DNA from 2 places in the Geobacillus sp. CAMR5420 genome. Region 2 is predicted to be linked to the other one. Evidence: riboswitches for the same ligand, from Rfam matches in the RefSeq annotation. Region 2 holds a riboswitch; the other holds the start of a gene.
What was found. Region 2 has a riboswitch for cyclic di-AMP ahead of DI44_RS15010 (APC family permease). Riboswitches for the same ligand answer to the same signal wherever they lie in the genome.
Positions count from the first base shown of each region.

Region 1: another riboswitch for cyclic di-AMP. It lies ahead of kdpA (potassium-transporting ATPase subunit KdpA); the one in region 2 lies ahead of DI44_RS15010 (APC family permease).

Region 1 is NZ_JHUS01000070.1:2,975-11,848, forward strand. It holds gene kdpB (potassium-transporting ATPase subunit KdpB) at 11-2,044, opposite strand; gene kdpA (potassium-transporting ATPase subunit KdpA) at 2,060-3,742, opposite strand; cyclic di-AMP (ydaO/yuaA leader) riboswitch at 4,179-4,337, opposite strand; gene DI44_RS19755 (hypothetical protein) at 4,495-4,641, opposite strand; gene DI44_RS19535 (hypothetical protein) at 4,579-4,731, shown strand; partial or broken gene DI44_RS18450 (tryptophan 2,3-dioxygenase family protein) at 4,976-5,171, shown strand; gene DI44_RS00820 (M20 family metallopeptidase) at 5,495-6,679, opposite strand; gene DI44_RS00815 (hydantoinase/carbamoylase family amidase) at 6,713-7,942, opposite strand; gene DI44_RS00810 (hypothetical protein) at 8,099-8,874, opposite strand, start outside.
Region 2 is NZ_JHUS01000006.1:40,539-49,412, forward strand. It holds gene DI44_RS15025 (S8 family serine peptidase) at 1-668, shown strand, start outside; gene DI44_RS15020 (LTA synthase family protein) at 687-2,642, opposite strand; gene DI44_RS15015 (TrkH family potassium uptake protein) at 3,093-4,430, shown strand; cyclic di-AMP (ydaO/yuaA leader) riboswitch at 4,581-4,720, shown strand; gene DI44_RS15010 (APC family permease) at 4,815-6,650, shown strand; gene ytaF (sporulation membrane protein YtaF) at 6,756-7,394, shown strand; gene DI44_RS15000 (sporulation protein) at 7,462-8,445, shown strand; gene DI44_RS18960 (hypothetical protein) at 8,408-8,584, shown strand; gene DI44_RS14995 (spore coat protein) at 8,577-8,874, shown strand, end outside.

The DNA.
Region 1 (8,874 bases), on a different contig from region 2:
CTCCTCTCTTTTACATAAACAGGCCTAGGGCAAGATCAATGACCTTTATGCCAATGAATGGAGCAATGACTCCTCCGCCTCCATAAATCAACATATTTCTACGCAAAAGTTTTTCCGATGACATCGGTTGATAGCGCACCCCTCTCATCGCCAACGGAATCAACAGAGGGATGATCACCGCATTGAAAATTAACGCGGATAAAATGGCGCTCGCTGGCGAATGCAGATGCAAAATATCGATCGATTTCATCTGCGGAATGCTGGCCACAAACACAGCCGGCAAAATAGCAAAATATTTGGCAATATCATTGGCAATGCTAAATGTGGTCAATGCCCCCCGGGTCATCAGCAGTTGCTTCCCGATGGATATCACTTCAATAATTTTCGTCGGATCGGAGTCTAAATCAATCATATTCGCCGCTTCTTTTGCCGCCATCGTACCGCTATTCATGGCCAATCCGACATCCGCCTGCGCCAAAGCCGGCGCGTCATTCGTACCATCCCCCGTCATAGCAACCAAATTCCCTTTCGCTTGTTCTTCCCGAATAACACGAATCTTGTCTTCCGGCTTGCTTTCCGCAATAAACTCATCCACTCCTGCCTCGTTGGCAATCGTTGCAGCGGTCAGTGGGTTGTCTCCTGTGCACATGATCGTTTTGATCCCCATTTTTCTCAATTCATCAAATCGTTGGCGCATTCCCGGTTTTACGGTATCTTTCAAATAGATGATGCCCACGATGTCTGCTCCAACGGAGACAGCCAACGGCGTGCCCCCCTGTTTAGCGATTTGTTCGCTTTTTTCTTTCAAATCGCTTGGAATGCGGCCGCCCAGCTGTTTGACATGACGGGAAATGGCATCCACCGCTCCCTTGCGATACGGAATGCCTTGAACGTTCATGCCGCTCATTCTTGTCTCGGCAGTAAACGGGACAAACTCCTCGTGTTCATACTCAGCAACATCTGCTTTCCATCCTTGCTGTTTCGCCAATTCAAGAACAGAACGCCCCTCAGGTGTCTCATCCTTAATCGAAGACAAAACGGCTGCTTCCCGTACTTGCTCCTCTGTAGTCCCGCCAACAGGAATAAACTGGGCGGCCATTCGATTTCCAAACGTAATCGTTCCCGTCTTATCAAGCACGATAGTTGTAACGTCCCCTGCCGCTTCCACCGCTTTTCCGGACATCGCCAACACGTTGAATTGTGTCAAGCGGTTCATCCCGGCGATTCCAATGGCCGATAATAAGCCGCCAATGGTCGTCGGAATCAAACAAACAAGCAAGATGATCAAGGTTGTTATCGACAAATGGATGCCGACATAACGGGCAATCGGAACTAATGTGACAACGACAATCAAAAAGATGAGCGTGAGAGTCACAAGCAAAATGTTCAGCGCCAACTCGTTCGGCGTTTTTTGCCTCGTTGCTCCTTCAACAAGAGAGATCATTTTATCCAAAAAAGACTCGCCGGGGTCGGCTGTGATTTTTACTTTAATCCAATCGCTGACGACTTTTGTGCCGCCTGTCACCGAACTGAAATCTCCCCCTGCCTCCTTAATAACAGGGGCGGATTCCCCAGTAATGGCCGATTCATCAATGGACGCCAACCCTTCTATGATTTCGCCGTCACCTGGAATGAGATCACCGGCTTCGACGAGAACAATATCCCCTTTTCGCAACTGTGTGGACGCAACCAGTTCTATTTCCCCTTTTGCGCTGATCCGCTTGGCGATCGTATCCGCTTTCGTTTTCTTGAGCGATTCCGCTTGTGCCTTTCCTCGTCCTTCCGCCAAAGCCTCAGCAAAATTAGCGAATAAAATCGTGAGCAAAAGAATGACGAATACCGCTAATTCATATTTCCAATCCTCTATTCTAAAAAAGCGAGGAAACAAAAGCATAAGCAACACGATCAATGTTCCAATCTCGACGACAAACATTACTGGGTTGCGCATCATCACAAGAGGATTTAACTTTTTGACGCTCTCTATTGCCGCTTGCCGCACAAGCTCTGGCTGAAACAGTGATTGGCGATTGTCATTCCCTCTCATCTCGACGTTTCCTCCTTAGCGAATGGTTAAATATTCCGCCACCGGACCCAGGATCAGAACAGGGAAAAAGGTAAGTGCTCCGATAATGAACACTGTCCCAAATAAAATGACGCCGAATGTGGCTGTATCGGTACGGAATGTTCCAATGGTTTCGGGCACTGGCTGTTTTCCGACCAAAGACCCAGCGACCGCAAGCATCGCAATAATGGAAACATATCTCCCCAAAAGCATGACAACACCAGTCGAAATGTTCCAAAATGCCGTATTATCCTTCAATCCCTCAAATCCTGACCCATTGTTCGCCGCCGAAGATGTATATTCATACACCACTTGCGAAATGCCGTGGAAGCCAGGATTGCTGATTGCCTCGGTCCCCATGTGCGTCATTAACGCTATGGCTGACGGCGCCAAAATAATGAGAGGATGAAGCAACAACGCGATGACGATCAGCTTCATTTCCTTTGGCTCGATCTTGCGCCCTAAAAATTCAGGTGTACGCCCGACCATCAAGCCTGATAAAAAAACGGCAATCATCGCATACATCATGATGTTCACAAACCCTACCCCATCGCCGCCAAACACGTTATTTAACATCATTAATGCCAGCGGAACGAGCCCCCCAATCGGAGTCAAACTATCGTGCATATTGTTGACTGACCCGGTTGTGGCCGCTGTCGTGATCGCCGTAAATAAACTGGACAGCGGAATGCCGAAACGTACTTCCTTGCCTTCCATATTTCCTTGGTCAGCTGCAAATCCTGATTTGCCCACAAGGGGATTCCCAGATTGTTCCGCATTGTACACAACCCCAAGCATCATGACGAACAAAACGAACATTGTCGCAAACAATACCCACCCCTGTTTGCGATTTTTTACAGCATGACCATACGTAAAAGGCAGAGCCGCTGGAATGCACCACATCGATAACATCTCGATTACGTTCGTAAACGGATGAGGATTTTCAAACGGATGAGACGAGTTCGCTCCGAAAAATCCCCCTCCGTTTGTCCCGAGGTGTTTGATGGACTCAAGCGAAGCGACAGGTCCCAGCGCTAACGTTTGTGTGCCTCCCTCTAATGTTGATACAGCCATGCGGGCCAAGAAGGTTTGCGGAACCCCAAAGGCCACTAACAAGATCGTTACGATGACAGATAGCGGGAGCAATACACGCACATTCGCGCGCACAAAATCTTGATAAAAATTCCCTATCGTTTTTCCTTTTTTAGACAACGCGCGAATTAAAGCAGTAGCAACAGTCAGTCCCGTGGCGGCTGACGTGAACATCATCATCGTCACAAATAACATCTGTGATAAAATGGATAATCCAGATTCTCCGCTATAATGCTGCAGGTTTGTATTTGTCATAAAACTAACCACAGTGTTAAACGTAAGAGTCGGCTCCATATTTTCCACTTTGGCCCCATTAAGCGGCAAATAATGTTGAATACGCAAAAGCCCATAGGATATACCTAACAATGCCGCATTCACGATCAACAATGCTGTACAATACGACTTCCAAGTCATCTCTTCTAGTGAGCGAATACCTGATAATCGATAAATCACCGCTTCAATGGGCGAAAAGAAACGATCGATCTTTCCTTTTTCAAAGAAAGCCACATATAAATATTTTCCCAATGGCACCGCGATAACGATCAACAACAAGAAAATAAGTGTATATTGCGAAAAGACATGCCACATGTTTCTTCCCCCTCACGCGTGATCACTCATATTCCAATTCATAACTGAATTTATCTGACCGTCAGTTCAAAATTTTTCCGGGTAAATAAGTGCGTATACGAGATAGCAAAATACCCCCAATATCACCATCCCTACTATCCAGATCATTGTTCTTCTCCTCCATTCACCACGGAATCACACCAAACAGAAAATTCATAAAAGAGAATAAAGCTCACGACAAGCAAAACAACCATCATCACATCCCACATCAGTGATCCCTCCGCCTTTTGTCATCTTTCCGCTTAAAGTTCGGAAACATTGACTTATACATACACGAAGATTTCCCAACAAACCAAATTTATTATTTTTTACATAAATTACATATTTTTATAAAAAAGAACAAAAAAAGACAGCCAGAGGGTATCTGGCTGCCTATGTCAAGCCATAGGAAATACCCCCCTTCTCTCAACACGCTTACGAGGTTAGCTGACGGATTCGGGTGATGAGAGTCACCCTACCCGTTCAGAACAGGCGTCCTGAACAGGATTCACCCCATGTGGCGCACAAAGCCACGGTTGGTTCCCCCGCTCCTATTCGGATTCAGCGATCTTTAGGGAATGAATGGTTATTTAATTTGAGGCTCATTATACTCTTGGTCCACCATACCGTCAAACAGCTAAAATTAGCTATTTTTTTGAAAATAAACGGAAAAATCATCAAGAAAGCGTTTTACATTTATTTTTTCATAAGCTAACTAATTTATTCTTTATTTTTCATCTATTTTCAAGCACCCGAGTTCGACAGTGACTAGGCAAACAAAATGCCTCTCGACCCTCGATGCAATAAGAGACGGAGCATTGGGTGTTTATGAGTTGAAAATATCCGATCCATCCCATGATGTATTGATTTACTCGCTGGATGTGCTCCTGCATGGAGAGGATCTAGTTGGGATTCGTCAGTTGTCGAATCCGCTGTTTCAGGCGTTGGACGACATGGGTTACATCGTGTAAAACAATTTGGGGTGCCTTGGTTAATTTTCTTATCGATTGCATATGCCATTTAAAAAGGTTCATGCAATGCACCTTGCAGCAAACTATTCCGCGCAGTCAAACACAACAGCGGCCAATGCTGACCGATCATCGTAAACGTAGCGTGATCCATCTACTAATTGGAAAAAGGGGTCGAACAACATGACGAACTTTCAAGATCACTCCGCCTTCTTTTCTTCTTCCGTTGTTTTCAAAGTCGAACAACATGACGAACTTTCAAGATCCATTCGGACTGGAGGAAGGGATTCACACGGATTTTCAAGAGGACATTCGTATGCAGGCTGCCTTCAGCTTGATAAAATTTTGTCAAGCCAGCGGCGACTGTCCGATTCATCATGATGAAATGCTATTTATCATTTATTCACCAAACAAGCGAACTTTGGATGAAGCTCATGTTACATTAAATGAAAAGTTGCGATTCAATGCACGTTAGACAACCATAAAGCATGTAAGAAGGCACGGATGCATTCCATGCCTTCTTTGCTTTCCCCGTCCATTGATAAGCACGATGTCCAATCGCCAACTTTTCCTCCTATATCGCCCGCTTTCCTTCTTTCACCGTAACTGGGCCAAACGGAATCCAACTCACCACAACGTTGATGCTGTCACTAAAATCATCGACCCTGGCACCATGGCAGTGAGCAACCCAGCGGCGCCAATCAATCCCGCCACCCAAGGATCAAACGTTTGAACTGACAATCTTGGATATGTCAAGCGAAAACAGCTATTCCGCCCCCGCCAACAGTTTCAACGTCGCCGCGACAAACATTTGCACGCCAATCTCAAGCGCGTCTTCGTCAATCGTAAAGCGCGGGTGGTGGTGCGGGTAAACGATGCCTTTTTCTACATTGCCCGCGCCGACGTAGAAAAAGCTGCCGGGCGCTTTTTGCAAAAAGGCGGAGAAATCTTCGCCGCCCATGTTCGGTTTCAAGCGGGCCACTGCCTCTTCGCCGAACAGCTCGCACGCCGTTTCCTCCATGACGCGGGTCACTTCATCGTAGTTGATGACCGGGCGGTAGCCGTAGTCAAATCGAAACTCATACGAGGCGCCGTGCGCTTCGGTGATCCCTTTGACAATGCGCTCCATCCATTGCGGCACCGTGCGCCGCAGCGTCTCATCGAACGTGCGCACTGTCCCTTGGATTTCGACCTCCCCAGGCAGGACATTATGCGCCGTACCCGCCACAAATTGCGTCACGGACAGAACAAGCGGCTCGAGCGGGTCGACATAGCGCGAGACAATGTGCTGCAAGTTCGTCACGACTTGCGCTCCGATGGCGATCGCATCGATCGTTTGGTGCGGCATCGCCCCGTGGCCGCCTTTGCCGATGATGCGGATGAAAAAGCGGTCGGGTGCGGCCATCATCGGCCCATACACAATGCCGATTTTTCCGCGCTCGAGCGGCGACCAAAGGTGAGTGCCGATGACGACGTCCACCCCGTCCATGACGCCGGCTTGCACCATCTCCTCCGCCCCGCCGGGGAACAATTCTTCCGCGTGTTGGAACAAAAAGCGGATTTCACCGCGAATGTCATCGCGCAGCTGGGAGAAAATTTTCGCCGTCCCGAGAAGCATCGCCGTATGGCCGTCATGTCCGCACGCATGCATCACGCCTGGGTTTTTTGAGGCAAACTCAAACGTGTTTTCCTCTTGAATCGGCAATGCGTCCATATCAGCGCGAATGGCGACGACCCGGCCTGGCTGTTGGCCAATGAGCCGCGCCATGACGCTCGTTTTCGTCGGCCGCGAAAGTTCAAGATGACCGAATGATTGCAGCGTCTCATAGACAAACTGCGCTGTTTTCTCTTCTTGGAACGACAATTCCGGATGGGCATGCAAATGACGGCGCCAGGCGATGACGTCCGTTTTCACTTCATCGACGAGTCGTTTGATTTCTTCACTTGTCATCCATGGTCTCCCCCTGTTCGTTTGTCTTTTTCGTTATTCCCCTTGGGCCAGTTGCCACACTGTATGATAAAGCACCTCTGCTCCAGCGGCGCAGTCTTCTTTAGTACTCCATTCCGCCGGACTATGACTCACTCCGTCTTGGGAGCGGACAAAAATCATCCCGATTGGGCAAATCGGAGCCAACTGTACGCTGTCATGGGCTGCGCCGCTCGGCAGCCAAAACGACGGGTAGCCAAGCTTTTGGCACGCCGCCTCCGCCGCGCGCTTCACCTCATCGGAACATAGCACCGGCGGCATTTCTTGCAGCCGCTCGGTCGTGACGCGGACGTTCCGCTCCTTGGCGATCGTCTCTGCCCGCACGGCTATGGCTTTCCATACTTGATCGCGCACCTCAGCCTTCAAGTCGCGCAAATCGAGCACAAATTCGACCCGTTCCGGAATGACATTAATACCGCCCGGATATACATGCAACTGTCCTACAGTACCGACCGTTGTCCCTGTTCGTCTTGCTTCCTCTTCGATCACTATGATGATCTGGGCGGCCGCCGCCATCGGGTCGCGCCGCAATGACATCGGCGTGGCGCCGGCATGTTCCGCCTTTCCTTCGATGGTAAATTTCACCCAAATCAGACCGGCGATGCCAGTGACGATGCCAACTGGAAGTCCTGTCTCCTCAAGCACCCGTCCTTGTTCGATATGCAATTCGACATAGGCTTTCACCGTTCCTGGTTTTCGCGCTGCCTGCGGCAAGCGGTCCGGGTCAAGCCCCGCCTGTTTCATCGCTTCAGCGAGGGAAATCCCTTCCGCGTCGCGGCACTCGAGCGCTTCCGGCGGCAGTGTTCCGGCCATGGCGCGGCTGCCGATCATGCCGAAACGAAAGCGCGCTCCCTCTTCGTCAGTGAACGCCACTACTTCAATTGGGTGGTGCGTCACAACACCGTGCTCGTTCATCGTCTGAACGACTTCCACGCCGGCCAACACCCCGAGCGGTCCATCAAAGCAGCCGCCGTTGTAAACCGAATCGAGATGAGATCCAACAAGGACGACCGTGGCATCCGGATTCGTCCCTTCTTTCCGTCCGATCAAGTTGCCAGCCGCGTCTTCATATACGAAAAGCCCGGCTTCGCGCATGTAGGAAGCGACGAGATCTTTGGCCCGCCGCTCTTCAGCAGTGAACGAGAGGCGCGTGACGCCGCCGCTTGGTTGCTTGCCGACCTCCCCTAGTTCCATGAGCCGTTGCCAAAGACGTTCCCCTTGAATCAAGCTATCCTCCCCTCACGCCAATTACGGATAATTTTCGGATATGTCCTTAATTATAATGGAAACAGATGAAATTTTCAAATAATACAAATAATACAAACGCCTTCAAGACAACAAAAAACTTCTGCCTGTCGCTAAAGGCAGAAGCTGATCGAGCAATTATAAGAAAATGCGGTATACTTTGCGCGGACGCCCGCGCGGATACGGGTTTGTTTCCCCGGCCACTTCGGCAAGGCCCACGGTCTCCAATTGGTTTAAAATCCGGCGGGCGCTGCGCGGCACAATCCCCATGTAAGAGGCCAACTCATGCGCTTCGATCTCGTTGGTTCCTCGTTTTTGCAATATTGCTTTCAATTTGCAGAGCGTCGCGGCGCTTAATCCCGTCCGCTCCGCCAGCTGCCGCAGTTCTCCGCCGCCGAGCGAATAGCGGAGGTGCACACTTTTTCCTAACGGACCCGAGATCGTTCCGTCATCAAACACCACCATCCACGCACCCCGTCCGCTTTGTTTCGCATGCAAAAACGCCTTCCCAGCCTGAATTTCGGCCTCATACGCCGTTCGGCCGATGCCGATTCCGCACGCGATGACCTCGCTGTACAAGAGCTCCGTCTCCTCCGCCGAGGGGACCGTTTTATAGCCATCGGTGATCTCTTTTAATGCGCCCCTTGTCGTAAAAATGACATAGCGGCCCGGCCCGGCGCTTTTCAGCGACCCTTGGACTTTTTTTGCATACCGTAGCAATTTTTCCGTTGTCTTCATCTCCAGACGATATATGTCATCGGTCGAAAATGTCTCTGGGGAGGCCGCCTGCATCGCATCGACTTCAATCATTTGCACGGCGATTTGCGCATCTTGCACCTGCAGCATCTGTCCGGTGCGAATGATGGTTTGGATGACCGCTTCCACCGCCGAGCGGGCAGGCAATACCCGATACA
Region 2 (8,874 bases):
GAAGCGGGACGCTGGAAACGATCATGCGCGGCATTGAGTGGTGCATTGATTACAATAAGAAAAACTTGACCAAGCGAATCCATATTATTTCCTTATCGCTTGGAGGGGAACCGCAGCCGTTTCCGATAGAAAATGATGATCCGCTCGTGCAAGTCGCGGAGCAGGCGTGGGAGCAGGGTATTGTCGTCTGTGCGGCGGCAGGGAATGAAGGGCCGAATTATGGGACGATTTCAAGCCCCGGCATTAGCGACCGCATCATTACCGTCGGTGCTCTTGACGATCATGATACGGCGACAACGCGCGCCGACGATGATGTGGCGTCGTTTTCAAGCCGAGGGCCGACGGAGTACGGGGTGACAAAACCGGATCTCGTCGTCCCAGGGGTCAACATTATTTCGCTTCGCGCCCCGCGTTCATTTCTTGACAAGATGAATAAGCAAAGCCGGGTCGGTGACCATTATATATCGATGTCCGGCACGTCGATGGCGACGCCGATTTGCGCCGGCATTGTCGCGTTGATGCTTCAGGCCAAACCAAATGCAACGCCGGATGAAATCAAGCGGGCGTTAAAAGACGGCGCCGATTTGTGGAAAGGGCGAGACCCGAACGTATATGGAGCAGGTTACGTGAATGGGAAACGGGCCATTGAGCAACTGCTGCAGCGCTAGAAAAAAAGAGGGAGGCGATCATTGATCGCTTCCCTCTTCACGGTTATTGTAATCATATTTTGACGGATCGACCGGCTTGAAGCCTTTCGGTGTATAGAACCGGAGCAAATCGCCATAGACGACTTTATCCGATAGGTCAAGCTTCGTACGGACGATTTGTTCGAGCCGCTGAATTTCCGGCGTGCTTTCAAGAGGTTCGCCTGTTTTCGTGTCATAGTACTTGCCGTTGACCGCTGTCACCTTCGGCGTGACAAAGTCGCCGTTGCGGAACGGAACGATTTCTTGATGTTCAGGTGACAGCAAATCCGTTCCAAAATGGACGTAATTTTTTGTATCAATGCCCAGCAGGTGCAAGACCGTCGGCAACAAATCGATTTGGCCGCCAAACTCGTGAATGACGCCGCCTTTTATGCCCGGCACGTGGATGAACAGCGGCACCCGTTGCAATTGCGCATGTTCATACGGCGTAATTTCTTTTCCTAAAATTTGCGCCATGGCTTTGTTATGATTTTCCGAAATGCCGTAATGGTCGCCGTACAAAATGATGACCGAGCGGTCGTACAGACCCGATTTTTTCAAGTAGTCAAAGAACTCTTTCACTGCTTCATCCAAATAGCGTGCCGTTTGGAAATAACGGTCGACCGAGCCGTCGCCTGTCGTCGCCGGCGGGATCGTCGCATCCTCCTCGCTGATCGGGTATGGGAAATGATTCGACAGCGTAATAAATTTCACATAGAACGGTTCTTTCAATGTTTCTAATAGCGGGATCGACTCCCGGAAGAACGGTTTATCTTTCAGACCGTAGTTCAAGACGTCCTCGTCGTTCATATCGTAGTAGCTGGCGTCAAAGAAATGGTCAAAGCCGAACGACTTGTAAATTTCATCGCGGTTCCAGAACGTTTTGTAGTTGCCGTGGAAGACGGCGCTTGTATAGCCGTATTGGTGCAAAATGGCCGGAGCCGCCTGATACGTGTTTTGTCCTTTCGTCGTAAAGACAGCGCCTTGCGGCAAGCCAAACAGCGAGTTTTCGAGCATAAACTCCGCATCCGACGTTTTCCCTTGTCCTGTTTGATGGAAGAAGTTATCGAAATAGAACGTGTTCGGATCGCGGGTGAGCGAGTTTAAGAACGGGGTGACTTCTTCACCGTTCAACTTATAGTTAATCACAAAGTTTTGCAGCGACTCTAAATGAATGTAAATGACGTTTTTCCCTTTCGCCACGCCGAAATATTTCGGGTTCGGTTTGGCATACGTCGCCTGCACATAGTTCAGCACAGTCGTGATGTCGCTTTTGTTTGCGAACGCCCGCTGCGTCGATGATTTCATGCTTTGGAACGCATCGTAAATCAAATAGTTGTACACGCCTAAATATTTGACGATATAGTTGCGGTCGAACGTTCTTGTCAAGAGCTGCGGGCGGTCGGTCTCAGCGAGCGCCAAGTTGATGCTGAACATCAGAATGGCCGAAGCGAAAATGGCGCCTTTTTTGAATCGGCCGGCCTGCACTTCCGGGAGCGAGAATCGCTTCGAGAAAACGATCACCGCCAAAATGATCGTATCCAAGAAATAGAACACGTCATACCAGCGGAGCAACTCCCAAATGCTTCTGCCGAGATCGCCGAAGTTTTTCGTTTGCGTCAACGTCGGGAATGTAATAAAATCGCTGAAAAAACGATAATAAACGATATTGGCGTATAGAATGAACGATAAAACGAAATTAATAATAATGAGCCATTTGTACACACGCGTTTCCTTGGCCAACAGCGCCAACCCAAGGAAGAATACCGCCGAGCTGATCGGGTTGATGAACAATAAAAACTCCTGCATGGAGTTGCTGATGCCAAGGTTAAATTCCGCTAAATAGGCGGCGTACGTCTTCAACCAAAATAAGAGCACGGCAAAAATAAAAAAGCCAATGTATTGGTTAGGGAGAGAACGACATTTTTTCAACCATTTTTCCCAAATTGCCTTCACGTCCTCTTCTCCTCCTTTGCCTCGTATTCTTAACGATGCTTCTATGTTTATATCAACAGCCGTTGCCCACAGCAACAAACGTTTTATTCTTACATGATTTTACATCGGAACGTCTCCATGTCAAGTAGCATAATACGTCTGTTGCCAAAAGTCAATGGAATGTTTTTATGGGACTGGTGCAAGCCCCCTTCCGCGCTTCAATGCCTGTGTGGTCCCAGTCGGACTGCCATTTGCCATTCATATAGACGAACGGAGACGGAAAAGGTTTCAATGCATCCACATTCTTGAAGTCGGTGGCCATGCCCTTTATCCATTTTATTATGCAGAAAGAATGTTATGATGAAAATGGTTTAGAGTACCCGAACAAGCTTGTTTTTGGTATATTTTTTCTATGCATCATCCACAACTATAAAGAGGCGATTATGTGAGCGAGGGGGAAGGGATGGGGCTTTGAATACGAACCGTAAATTTTTCGATCCGCCGAAAGTATTAGTGTCCGGCTTTGCCTTGATTATTTTGGTTGGAGCTTTCTTGTTGATGCTGCCGACGGCGACCGTTGACGGAAAAGGACTTCCGTTTTTAGACGCCTTGTTTACGGCGACATCTGCTACGTGCGTGACCGGACTTGTTGTGGTTGATACGGGGACGACGTTCACGTTGTTCGGCCAGCTGGTCATTTTAGCGCTGATCCAAGTGGGCGGGCTTGGATTTATGACATTTGCTACGTTGTTTGCCTTTTTGCTCGGCAAGCGGATTTCCTTGAAAGAGCGGTTGTTGCTGCAAGAGGCGCTCAATCAGCTGAGCATCGAAGGGATTGTTCGGCTCGTGAAACGCATTCTCGTTTTTACCGTCGTCATTGAGGGCATCGGCGGATTGCTGTTGGCGATTCGTTTCTCGTTCGATATGCCGTTTTGGAAAGCCGTGTACTTTGGGTTCTTTCATGCGATTTCCAACTTTAACAACGCCGGCTTTGACTTGATGGGCGAGTTTCGCAGTTTGACCGGCTATGTGGAAGATCCGGTCGTGAGCCTTGTCGTGCCGATTTTAATTATACTGGGCGGCATCGGATTTATTGTCATGAATGAAGTGTATGAGTACCGGCAAACACGGCGGCTGTCTCTTCATACGAAGGTGGTGGTCATCACGACGGCATGGCTGGTGTTTGCCAGCATGGCGCTGATATTGCTGCTGGAGTGGAACAATCCGAAGACGATGGGGCCGCTGTCGCTCTCAGGCAAGTTTTTGTCCGCGTTTTACCAAGCGGTCACTCCGAGAACGGCGGGCTCGAATACGCTTAACATCCCGGATTTGACGCAACCGACGCTGTTTTTGATCGTTTTTCTCATGTTTGTCGGCGCTTCCCCGGGTTCGACGGGCGGAGGAATCAAAACAACGACATTTACGACCTTGCTCGGCGCGGTTTGGTCGCAAATCCGCGGGAAGGAAGACGTCATTTTGTTCCGAAAACGAATCGTCTACGATACGGTATACAAGTCGCTGACCGTGACGATGAGCGGATTGTTTGTCGTCATGCTTGTGACGATGGTGTTGACGATCACCGAGAGCGGAAAAGACTTTCTCATGATTTTATTCGAAGCGACGTCGGCGTTTGGGACCGTCGGACTGTCGATGGGACTGACTCCAGAGTTGTCTCCGCTCGGAAAGGCGGTCATTATCTTGACGATGTTTGCCGGCCGCGTCGGTCCGCTGACGATCGCGTACGCGGTCACGCTGCGCCGTCAGCCTGATCCGTTCCGCTATCCGAAAGGGAAAATTATGATTGGATAGAGGCAAGACAGGAAAAAGAAAGAAAGCATAAAGATAAGGACGGTTTATGCGAAAAAGCGGCTCAAAGGCAGAGAAAATCGTTGTTTTTTCCGCTTTTTCACTGTTTACGGAGAAAAGGGGGAGGAGTAATATATGGAAGCAGAAACAACTGAATATTTAGCGCTGAATCCGTCATGGAGCGGGGGACCCACTTGTTGCAACGCTCGTTGCTAGGGGTGAATCCGAAAGGACGGGCATCTCTCCAAGCCCGAACCCGACAGCTAACCTCGCAAGCGCTTTGGGGAGGGACGAGTATGGTTTTGAACCAAACGTAGCCGTTGAGCGCGTCCTCAGCGGTTTTTTCTTTTTGAATCAACTCGAATATGCTTTGGGAGGAACGGAAGCATGGCTTCGTTAAAACGTTTGTTGATTGGGAAACCGATGGAGACAAAACGGCTCAAACATGAAAAATTGCCGAAATGGAAAGCGTTGGCCGTTTTTTCTTCCGATGCGCTGTCATCGGTGGCTTACGCGACGGAAGAAATTTTGCTTGTGCTTGCTTTATTAGGGACAAGCGTCTTTTTCTATTCGCTGCCGATCGCGGTGGCGATTTTAGTATTGCTTTTGTTAGTGACCTTGTCGTATCGGCAAATCATTTACGCGTTTCCGTCCGGCGGCGGGGCGTATGTCGTCGCCCGCGACCATTTGGGGACGAAAATTAGTTTAGTGGCCGGGGCGGCGCTGATGATCGATTATATTTTAACTGTCGCCGTCAGCATCAGCTCCGGCGTCGCCGCGCTGACATCGGCGTTTCCGGGGCTGCTGCCGTGGAAAGTGGAGCTCGCTGTCGCTCTTGTCTTGCTTTTAATGGTGCTCAATTTACGCGGCATTACCGAATCCGCAACGGTTTTCGCCTACCCGACGTATGTGTTCATTGGCTTCGTTCTTGTGATGATCGCTGTCGGCGGGTGGCAGTTGTGGCAGGAAGGATGGCATGGGTTTACGATGCATGAGCATGCTTCCACAGCTCACATGTTTGCGTCCGGTTACAGTTTGTTTATTTTGCTGCGCGCCTTTTCATCGGGATGTTCGGCGATGACTGGGGTCGAAGCGATCAGCAACGGCGTGCCGGCGTTCCGGCCAGACAGTTCAAAAAACGCCGCCATTACGATGGGATGGATGTCCACATTGCTTGGCGTGATGTTTTTAGGCATCACCGTGTTGGCGGCGGGATTCGGCGTTACTCCGACCGAGCATCAAACGGTCATTTCGCAAATCGGACGCCATGTGTTTGGGAATGGTCTTTTGTTTTACTTGTTTCAGCTGGCGACGATGGTCATTTTAGTGCTCGCGGCGAATACGAGTTTTGCCGGGTTTCCGCAGTTGACGTCGATTATGGCGAAGGACGGTTTTTTGCCGAGAAGCTTGGCGGCCCGGGGCGATCGCCTTGTGTTTTCCAATGGCATTATATTGTTGAGCGTGCTGGCGATCGCATTGATCATCGCGTTTCATGCCAAAACCCATTCGCTCATCCCGCTTTATGCGGTTGGCGTCTTTCTTTCCTTTACGATCGGCCAGAGTGGGTTGATTAAAAAATTATGGAATCGGGAAGAAGGACGGAAATTCGGCGTGCTGCTCACCGTCGGAACGGGAGCGGTGGTCACCGGGATCGTCACGCTCGTCACGATGATCGCTAAATTTACGCAGGGGGCCTGGATCGTCATCGTGGCGATTCCGTTGTTCGTCTGGATGTTCAGCCGAATTCACGAGCATTACAAAAAACTTGGCGAGCAATTGCGGCTTGACGAACGGGAGTGGCAACAGCGCGGGAAACTGTTGAAACCAAAAGTCATTATTCCCATTTCCGGCGTCAGCAAAGTGGTCGCCCAATCCGTTCAGTACGCTCGCAGCATTTCCGACGACATTACGGCACTGTCGATTATTTTCGACGAAAAAGACGAACAAAAGCTGCGGCAAAAGTGGGAGAAGTTTTATCCGGACATTCCGTTGGAAGTCATCTATTCACCGTACCGAACCATTTTGTCGCCATTATTAGAATACATCACGAAAGCGGAAAAAGAAGCAGACCGCGCGCCGGTGACAGTGCTCTTGCCGCAATTTATTGTGAAAAAATGGTGGCATACATTTTTGCATAACCAAACAGCCATCATCTTGCGCTTTTTCTTGATCATGAAAAAAGATGTTGTCATTGCGACATTGCCGTATCATTTGCGGGAATAATGTCGAGAAAAGGGGAAACATTTCCCCGGAAATCGATGCGTGTCGAATGGCAAGAAAGTCCCCTCTCCGTACGGAATTGCATATCGTACGGCAGGGGGGATTCCTATGTGGTTATGGGTGTCCATGATTTTGCTCGCTTTCAGCGTGAGCATGGACAGCTTGAGCGTAGGCATTACGTATGGAATGGGTGGTGTCCGTTTTTCCTGCTTTTCGTTGGCGCTTATTGCATGCATGTCTGGAATGATGGTGTTTGTGTCTATGAACATCGGCCGTCTGTTGGCGCTTGTTTTGCCATTGCAAGTTGAGAGAGGGCTTGCTTCGGTCATTCTCATGGCGCTTGGCGGTTGGGCGATTTATAACGTCTATAAGCCAAAGGGAGACGGAAGCGATTCCTCTATGGAATGTGATGGAACAGGGGAGGCTAACCGATTCAGCGGCGCTGTTCAAGTATTGAAACGGCCTGAACTTGGGGATCTTGATCGTTCAGGCACGATCAGCCAAAAAGAAGCGTTGTTGATCGGGATCGCTTTGTCGATGGATTCATTTGGCGCCGGGATCAGTTCGTCGCTTTTGCATTTCCCGCCGCTTTCGTTTTCCCTGTTGGTTGGCGTATTTACTCTCATGTTCATCCGAGTCGGCTTATCGTTGGGGTACATGGTGTCGAAAACGGGAATCATGAAAAAGGCGACAATGCTGCCTGGGGTTGTGTTGATTGTCCTAGGGTTGATCAAATTATTTCGGTGACACCATTTTGGCGGCTCGTTCGTAATTCAAATGTGAAAATAGGTTGATGAAAAAGGAGAGAGGTCCGATGTGGAAAAAGTTTTTATCGAAATTCGGCATTGGCGCTGCCAAAGTGGATCTCGTGCTGCATCGCCCTCATGTGCGCCTTGGTGAAACGTTGGAAGGGGAATTTTTGCTGGAAGGTGGTTCGGTCGCCCAACACATTCGGAACCTAGATGTCGTATTGCAATTGGAGGTGCACGCGGAAGGAAAGGCATATCGCCGAACCGCAGCGGTGATCCCGGTCGCTTCCTCGTTTACGATTCAGCCCGGTGAGCGGAAAGTGCTCCCGTTTTCGTACGCACTGCCGCTCCATTTGCCGATCAGCCGCCCAACGGTCCGTTATACGTTCGTCACCCGGCTCGATATTGCCGATGGGGCGGATGCATATGACCAAGACGCCATTCACATTTTGCCGCCGACGGCCTTGGAGCAAGTGTTTTCCGCTTTGGCCGCCCTGGGATTCCGGGAGAAAGCGACATCCGGAAGCATTACGCCGCATGGCCAGGAATTTGCGTTCTTCCCGACGAGCGAATTTCAAGGGATCGTCCAAGAAGTCGAGTTTTTTGCCCTTGTCGAGGGAGAAGGGGTGCGTTTGTATCTGGAGATCGACGTCCGCCACGGCTTTGGCGGGGAACGCGAAATGAAACGGGAGCTGTTGATCACTCATGAACAGCTTCGCGATTCGGCGACGGCAGCCCGTCTGCTTCGAGAAGCCATTGAAGAGGCGGTGCGGGCGGCCGGGGCGTTCGGCCAGCTGAGCGGGCATCCATTGGCAACGCCGCATTCGCCAATCTATAGCCATCCAGTAGGCCATTATCCACCCGTCCATCATTCGCATCATGGCGGACACGGGTGGGCTGGTGCCATTGGTGGGTTTGCGGCCGGGATGCTGGCGGGAATGGTGGCGGAAGAGTTGCTTGACGATGTGATCGATGATGTCGCTGACGGGTTGGACGTGGATGATTGGTTTGATGGCGGCGATGGATTTGATGGGGGAGATTGGCTGTAATGATGATATGGAAGGTGCTTCGCATTTCGCGAAGCGCTTTTTTGCTGATGCGGATGTCTTGTACAACGGTGACCGTTTCTCCTTAGTGGGCATATACAATAAATGGAAAAATAAAACAAGGAGGAAACAAAATGAATGATACGTACGGTCATCGCCATTTGGCTTGGCATGAAACGTTGGAGCTGCATGAATTGATCGCTTTTCAGGCCAACGCGTTAATGAAAATGAAAAGGGCTGTCGGCAAGATCGACTGTCCTGAGTTGAAAGGGCTTTATACGGAAACGATTCAAGGATTGGAAACGAACTTGCGCGAGCTGCTTGCCTTCATTCCGGCGGCACCTATGATGGAAGAAAGCCGCGACCATGATGATGGCGACCGCGCCTTGCACGCTGGCGATTTGCTTGGCTTTTCAAAAACGGCAGTGCGTA